Regions from separate parts of the Asticcacaulis sp. P2_B1 genome, predicted to be linked through region 1. Evidence: predicted binding sites of a transcription regulator. Region 1 holds the regulator's gene; the other holds the start of a gene.
What was found. Region 1 encodes LexA, which represses DNA repair genes until DNA is damaged. Its sites were predicted from a motif close to ATGTTCNCNANNTGTTCT; they were not measured.
Positions count from the first base shown of each region.

Region 2: the regulator LexA is predicted to act here: its motif matches at 1,872-1,889, upstream of recA (recombinase RecA).

Region 1 is NZ_JBFUDD010000001.1:186,648-190,873, forward strand. It holds gene AC1DX3_RS00860 (ComEC/Rec2 family competence protein) at 1-1,998, shown strand, start outside; gene lexA (transcriptional repressor LexA) at 1,995-2,693, opposite strand; gene trpC (indole-3-glycerol phosphate synthase TrpC) at 2,784-3,578, opposite strand; gene trpD (anthranilate phosphoribosyltransferase) at 3,579-4,226, opposite strand, start outside.
Region 2 is NZ_JBFUDD010000004.1:2,899-7,124, reverse strand. It holds gene AC1DX3_RS11920 (DUF885 domain-containing protein) at 1-481, shown strand, start outside; gene recA (recombinase RecA) at 697-1,782, opposite strand; gene alaS (alanine--tRNA ligase) at 2,020-4,226, shown strand, end outside.

The DNA.
Region 1 (4,226 bases):
CCGACCATCTTGATGTTTGTCGTTGTGTGGTTGATCCGACGTATGAACTGGAATAGCTATCTTTATGGTTTTGCTCTTCTTTTGTTATTCTTCAGTCTTGGTATGACCGTTTGCAAGCTGCGCGCCGAACATGTTCGGGCACCGGTTCTCGATCCAAGCCAGACCAATTATAGCCTCCAGGCCTTCGTCATCGACAATGTCTCAGCCAGTGAAGACGCGCCGCGCCTGTTGCTGGCGCCGATTGCCATGCGCGGCGTTGATCTGAAGGATGTGCCGTTGCGGATACGCGTCAGTCTGCGACCTGGCATTATCGAAGCCGCCGGTATCAAGCCTGGGGACGCTATATCGATGTTTGCCATTCTCAACCCACCGCCGCCGCCCAATATGCCGGGCGGTTACGATTTCGCTCGTGGAGCCTATTTCCAAGGCATTGGTGGCGTCGGCTTGGTGCCCGGAACGCCGCAGGTCATCCCGGCGCCCAAACGTGGCTGGCAACTCGACTTCCTGTTGAAGCTCAACCGTTTGCGTTGGTCGATAACACATAAGATCGTTGCCGATATTACGCCGGAATTCAGCAATGGTCGCGCCATGGGCGGTTTCGCCGCGGCTCTGGTGACGGGACAGCAGGCCTTTATTCCGCAAAGCCTGACGCAGAATATGCGCGACTCCGGGTTAGCGCACATCCTGTCGATTTCCGGAGTTCATATGGCGGTCGTCGGCGGTTTCATATTTTTCGGTCTGCGCTTCCTCATGGCCTTGATCCCGCCCTTGGCCCTGCGCCTGCCGGTCAAGAAGCTCGCAGCGGCCCTGAGTATTGTTTGCATCCTGCTCTATCTCGCTATTTCGGGCAGTCCGGCACCCGCGGTACGTTCGGCCGTCGTGGCCTGCGTCGCCTTCGGCGCCATCCTGGTCGATCGGCGAGCCTTGAGTCTGCGCGCTTTGGCGATCGCCGCTATCGTCGTCCTTATCCTGACGCCCGAGGCCGTTGTCCAACCGGGGTTCCAGATGTCATTCAGCGCCACCGCAGCACTTTTGGCTCTGGCTGAGACCATGACGCCGGCCATCAGCGAACTCAGTGTTCCAGCTTGGGTGCGCTTCATCCAAAAAGGCCTGCATGGCCTGTGGTTGTCGCTGGTGGCATCCGTTGTTGCCACCCTGGCCACCACGCCGTTCGCTATCGCCTATTTCAATCGCTTCTCGGTCTACGGTCTGGCGTCCAATCTATTCGAGGCGCCAATCACCAGTTTTATCGTCATGCCGTTCCTCGCCCTGGGTACCGTGTTGTCGGCGACGCCCCTGGGCTGGCTGTGTCTGCGTATTGCCGGTGGCGGCTTGTGGCTTATCGATCGTATTGCAGATCTGACTGCCCACCTACCTCATGCCGTTATCAATTGGCCGTCGGCGCCAGCCTATGTCCTGCCGCTGTCCTTTCTGGGGCTCATATGGATTTGCCTCGTTCGCGGCAAGGGGCGTTGGCTTGGGCTATTTCTCGCGAGCAGCATTATGTGGTGGCCGCGCGTCGCGCCACCGGATATCTGGATCGATTCCGAAGGCGGCAATGCGGCCGTCCGTACCGGTGCAACCGCCTATGTTCTGCGCCCGAAGGTGCGACAGTATGGTTTCGAGCAATGGACGCATCATTACGGCCTGTCGCCCGTCGATGCTGAGGGCTATGTTTGCCAAGGCTATGGCTGTGCGCCTTTGGCGACGGCCAAATACCGGGTCGGCTTCTGGTTCAGCAATAAACCGCCGAACGACAAACGTCTTTTGCAACTCTGTCAATCCAGCGACCTGGTGGTCATGCGTAATCCGGTCGGCGACTGGCCAGCCGTCTGTCAGGGCGTCAATCATATCAGTTCAGGTGACTTCGACCGCATGGGCGCGCTGGAATTGACGCGGAGAGACAAGACCTGGCTTATCCGCGCGTCCCAGCCGTTACGCGGTAAACGCTATTGGTCAACACGGTCGGAAGAAGAAGGCAGCGATGCTGGCTATTAGTGGTAACGGCGGACGAGCCCCACCAACCGGCCTTGAACACTGACCTCGTCGGTATTGTAGATGCGCGTCTTGTAGGCCGGATTGGCGGCTTCTAGGGCAATCGATGCTCCCTTCTTGCGCAGACGCTTCAGGGTCGCTGTATCTCCGTCGACCAGGGCGACCACGATTTCGCCCGACTGGGCCGTATCCGTCTTCTTGATGACGACATAGTCGCCATTGAGAATGCCAGCATTGATCATCGAATCGCCTTCGATTTCGAGGATATAGTGCTCGCCGGCACCCAGCATCGACTCCGGGATGCGCATACGGTCACGTTCCTGCCCCATGGCCTCGATCGGCACGCCAGCCGCGATTTTGCCCAACAACGGCAATTCACGGGTATCTTCGTTAGCAGCTTTGGGCGTCTCGACAGGGCGGGCGCCTTCGACGACCTGGGGCACGAAGGCCTGACGGCCCTTCGGCGGCGCCGAGGTGGTGGCTTGGTCGGGCAATTTAATGACCTCAAGAGCGCGGGCGCGGTGAGCGAGGCGGCGGATAAAGCCGCGCTCTTCAAGGGCCGTAATCAGCCGGTGAATGCCGGATTTGGACGCCAAGTCTAACGCTTCCTTCATTTCATCGAAAGAGGGCGAGACGCCGCCTTCTTTGATGCGTTCATGAATGAACATCAAAAGTTCGCGTTGTTTGGTCGTCAACATGGGAGCACCTATATCGCACCGCTTGCACCGCCCACTTGCGGAACAAGTCATGAACCTAGGCTCGATGTTCTATATGTGTTCCCGTTAATGTCAAGCTAACGTCAGAAGTTTTTTTGTCGCATCCGTGACGTCGCCTTGGCGCATAAGGCTTTCCCCGACCAGCATGGCTGTAGCGCCGGTTTTGGCCAGCCGCGCCACGTCAAGCGGGGTGAAGATGCCACTTTCGGCCACCAATACGTGGTCCGATGACACCATGCCGGACAGGTCTTCGGTAACTTTCAAATCGACGTGAAAATCCCTGAGATTTCGGTTATTTATGCCGATCAGTTTGGATGTCAGGCGAAGGGCGCGTTCCATCTCTTCGGCATTGTGCACCTCAACGAGGGCATCCATCCCGTAGTGATGGGCAGCATCGATCAACTCGTTGGCCAGGGTATCGTCAATCATCGCCATGATCACCAGAATCGCGTCGGCGCCGATGGCGCGTGATTCGGCTACCTGCCAGACATCGACCAGGAATTCCTTGCGTATACAGGGCAGGGCAACCGATGACCGTGCGGCGGTGAAATGCGATTCGTGGCCCATAAAGCTTGGATTATCGGTCAGAATCGAAAGGCATGACGCACCACCTGCCTGATATTCAAGCGCGAGGTGCGGTGGATCGAAGTCTTCGCGAATCAGGCCTTTGGACGGACTGGCCTTCTTGATTTCAGCGATCAACGATAAGCCGCCCGGTTTCTTGTTGGCTACAAGTGCGTCGGCAAACTCCCTGGGCGCGCCGATGGCACGAATCTGCGCTTCAAGATCGCCTTGGGTGACAGCGGTGCGGCGCTGGGCGACATCTTCCCGCTTATAGGCGGCAATTTTCTCAAGAATATCGGTCATTCAGGCGGTGCTTTTCGTGGTTTCAATCAGGGTATCCAAAGCCGCCTTCGCCTTACCTGAATCGATAACCTCGCCCGCCAGATGGATACCTTCGCGCAGGGTTTCGACCTTTTCAGCGACCAGGAAGGCCGCCGCGGCGTTCAGCATGACGATGTCACGATAAGCGCCCTTTTCGCCGTTCAGCAAGGCCATCAAGGCCTTGGCGTTATAGTCAGGGGCTCCACCGGTAATGTCGGCCAGTGCGGCGCGCGGCAAGCCGACGGCCTCGGGGGTAATTTTGAACAAGCGGACATAACCGTCGCGCCATTCGGCAACCTCGGTTTCCCCCGTCGTAGTCAATTCATCCAGTCCCGAGCCGTGCACGGCCCAGGCGCGTGTGGCGCCCAGTTGGCCCAGGGCCTGGGCAATGGGGTCGACAAAGCGCACCGACGGCACGCCGACGACCTGACGTTTGGCGCCGGCGGGATTGGACAGGGGGCCCAGCAGGTTGAAGATGGTGCGGAAGCCCAGCTGTTGGCGAATCGGCGAGACGTGCCGCATGGCGCCATGATGGGCCTGGGCGAACATAAAGCAGATCCCGGCCTCATCGAGGGCCCGGCGTTGTTGCTCCAGGGTCGCTTCGAGATTAACACCGAGTTCGGCGAGGAC
Region 2 (4,226 bases), on a different contig from region 1:
GATTTCGATCCAGCAGGAGAACAAGAACCTGCCGGAATTGCGCAAGATTTCCGGGTTCAATTCCTATGTCGAGGGCTGGGCTTTGTATGCCGAGCAACTGGCCGGGACGGATATGGGGATGTACGACAACGATCCGTTCGGTAAGGTGGGGTATCTGCATGACGCCATGTTCCGTGCCTGCCGGTTGGTGGTCGATACGGGGATGCACAGCAAGAAGTGGTCGCGTGAACAAGCCATGCAGTTCATGGAGACCTATACGGGCGATCTGAACGAGACCGAGATCGAGCGTTACTGCGTGTGGCCGGGCCAGGCGCTGGGTTATATGGTCGGCAAGATCAAGTGGCTGGATCTGCGCGCCAAGATGACGGCGAAGCAGGGGAGCGCGTTCGATATCAAAAAGTTCCACGATACGGGCTTGCTGGCGGGGGCTGTGCCCTTGGCAGTGTTGGAGCAGGTGTATGCGGATGCGGGGTTGATTTAGCAAGGGGGCATGCCCTTGACCCGAAACTGACGCTCTCAAACGCCGGTTCACGCTGACATCGGCACGGTTTTCGGTTGGTCATCGTGTTTGGGGTCAAGGGGGCTCGCCCCCTTGTCCTCCTACCTAAGTAAAAAGGCGCCCTTGCGAGGCGCCTTTTCCATGACAGGACCGGACGGTGTGGTTGGTGAAGGGCTACGCCCGGCCGAGTCAATCTTTTAGAGCGACTCGTCGCCTTCATTGGCGTCGGGTTCGGGGGCGCCCAGCAGTTCTTCGGCCAGGACGACCGCCTTGTTGCGGATGCCCTTTTCGATTTCGTCGCACATGGCGGGATTGGCCTTGAGGAAGTCGCGGGCATTGTCGCGGCCCTGACCGATACGGGTCGAGTTGTAGGAGTACCAGGAGCCCGACTTTTCGACGAGGCCGGCCTTGACGCCGAGATCAATGATTTCACCGATCTTGGAGATGCCTTGTCCGTAGAGGATGTCGAATTCGACTTCGCGGAAGGGCGGGGCGATCTTGTTCTTGACAACCTTGACCTTGACATTGTTGCCGATGACTTCGTCGCGGACCTTGATCGAGCCGGTGCGGCGGATGTCGAGGCGGACCGAGGCGTAGAATTTCAGCGCATTGCCGCCGGTCGTGGTTTCGGGCGAGCCATACATGACGCCGATCTTCATGCGGATCTGGTTGATGAAGATAACTAGGCATTTCGACTTCGAGATCGAGCCGGTCAGCTTGCGCAGGGCCTGGCTCATCAGGCGGGCTTGCAGGCCGGGCAGGCTGTCGCCCATGTCGCCTTCGATTTCGGCGCGCGGGGTGAGGGCGGCGACAGAGTCGATGACGATGATGTCGACGGCGCCGGAACGCACCAGGGTATCGGTGATTTCAAGGGCCTGTTCGCCGGTGTCGGGCTGCGAGACCAGGAGGTCGTCGAGATTGACGCCGAGCTTTTGGGCATAGGAGGCGTCCAGCGCGTGTTCGGCGTCGACGAAGGCAGCCGTGCCGCCCAGCTTCTGAATTTCGGCAACGGTGTGCAGGGCGAGAGTCGTCTTACCCGACGATTCCGGACCGTAGATTTCGACGACGCGGCCTTTCGGCAGACCGCCGATGCCGAGCGCCATGTCGAGGCCCAGCGAGCCGGTCGAGACGGATTCGATATCCGCCACCTTGCCGCCGTGGCCGAGCTTCATCACCGAGCCCTTGCCGAAAGCGCGGTCGATCTGCGCCAGCGCCGCTTCGAGGGCGCGTTGTTTTTCCGAGTCGTTCTTGCCTACCAATTTCAATACCGCCTGAGATGACATAACCAATTTCCCTTCTATGTCACGATTCCCGCTGCCGGGCTGTTAAATGCAATCGCGTTTGACGAACTACTACGTACCCCATTTGTTCCATGTTCGCAATATGTTCACGTGAACATTTGTGAACTATTTTTCAAGCAGCTGATTTGAAATAACAAATTATGGTCTTTGCGGCGGCGCGTTCGCCCTCTATATACGAGCGATATTCCACACCATCGGAGCGGTTTTTCCGTCTTATCCATGCCTTCCTTGAACCAGATTCGTCAGACCTTCCTCGACTACTTTGCCAAGCATGATCATGAGGTGGTGAGCTCCTCATCCCTGGTGCCGCAGAACGATCCGACTCTGATGTTCACCAATGCGGGCATGGTGCAGTTCAAGAACGTGTTCACCGGTGCGGAAACGCGGCCGTACAAGCGCGCGACGACGTCGCAGAAGGTGGTGCGGGCCGGCGGCAAGCACAACGATCTCGACAATGTCGGCTATACGGCGCGGCACCATACCTTCTTCGAAATGCTGGGGAATTTCTCGTTTGGCGACTATTTCAAGGCCGACGCTATCGAGTTCGCCTGGAATTTGATGACCAAGGATTACGGGCTAGACAAGAATCGCCTGATGGCGACCGTCTATATCGACGACGACGAGGCGTTCGAACTGTGGAAGAAGATCGCCGGCCTGCCCGAATCGAAGATCGCCCGCATCGCCGGATCGGACAATTTCTGGTCGATGGGCGATACCGGGCCATGCGGGCCGTGTACCGAAATTTTCTATGATCACGGCGACCATATCTGGGGCGGTCCTCCGGGGACGCCGGAGGAGGACGGCGATCGTTTCGTCGAAATCTGGAACCTGGTCTTCATGCAGTTCGACCAGCAGCCGGACGGCACGCGGTTGAACCTGCCCAAGCCGTCGATCGATACCGGCATGGGCTTGGAGCGCGTCGCCGCGGTGTTGCAGGGCGTGCATAATAATTACGATATCGACCTGTTCAAAAACCTGATCCAGGCCAGTGTCGACGCTACGGGCGTGGCGGCCGAGGGCGACAATCTGCCGTCGCACCGGGTGATCGCCGACCATCTGCGCTCGTCGTCCTTCCTGATCGCCGATGGGGTTACGCCGTCGAACGAAGGGCGTGGCTATGTGTTGCGGCGGATCATGCGTCGGGCCATGCGCCATGCCTACCTGTTGGGGGCGCAGGAGCCGTTATTGCATCGCTTGGCGCCGACTTTGGTGGCCGAGATGGGCGATCATTATGGCGAGCTGCGCCGCGCCGAGGCCAGTATTGTCGATACGCTGCGCCAGGAAGAAGAACGTTTCCGCCGGACCCTGGGCCGCGGCATGACCTTGCTGGACGAGGCGACGCAAGGCCTGAAAGCGGGCGACGTCATGGACGGCCGCACCGCGTTCAAGCTTTACGACACCTATGGCTTCCCGCTCGATCTGACCCAGGACGCCGTGCGCGCCAAGGGCTTGACGGTCGATACGGCCGGCTATGAAGCCGCCATGGAAGAGCAACGCGGCATGGGCCGGGAGAACTGGGCCGGATCCGGTGAAAAGGCGACGGCCGCCGAATGGTTCACTATCAAGGACGCCGTCGGCGCCTCGGATTTCGTCGGTTATGACCATCTCAATGCCCAGGCCCACGTCCAGGCGATTGTCCGCGACGGTGGTAGCGCCGACGACGCCATGGCCGGCGATACGGTAGAGATCGTGTTCGAGAAGACGCCCTTCTATCCGGAAGGCGGCGGCCAGGCCGGCGATACCGGCGAGGCCGAGTTCCTGCACGGCAAGGGCAAGGTGCTGGATACGCACCGTCAGGCCGGCGAGCTGATCGTTCATCGTGTTGAAATCACCGAGGGCAAGGTCAAGGTCGGCGACAAGGCGGAGCTGCGCGTCGATGGCCATAAGCGCCAGACGACGCGGGCCAATCACTCGGCGGCGCACCTGATGCACGCGGCCTTGAAGCATGTCTTGGGGCCGCATGTGGCGCAGAAGGGGCAGTTGGTCGATGCCGACCGCATGCGCTTCGACTTCAGCCACGGCGCGCCTTTGACGGATGACGAGATCAAGCGCATCGAGGCCGAGGTTAATGCGGTTATCCTGCAGAACGAAGCGGCTTCGACCAAGCTGATGTCGCCGGAAAAGGCGATCGAAGCGGGCGCTGTCGCCTTGTTCGGTGAAAAGTACGGCGAAGAGGTGCGGGTTTTGGCGCTCGGCCACGCATTGGACGGCGAGGGCGACTATTCGGTCGAACTGTGCGGCGGTACCCACGTCGGGCGGACCGGCGATATCGCTTTGTTCAAGATCATTTCCGAAGGCGGGGTTGCCGCCGGCATTCGCCGTATCGAAGCCTACACCGGTGAATCGGCGCGGCAATATCTGCTGGAACAGGCCGGTGTCGCGACATCGCTGGCCGATCAGTTCAAGGTGCCGGTCAGCCAGGTCGA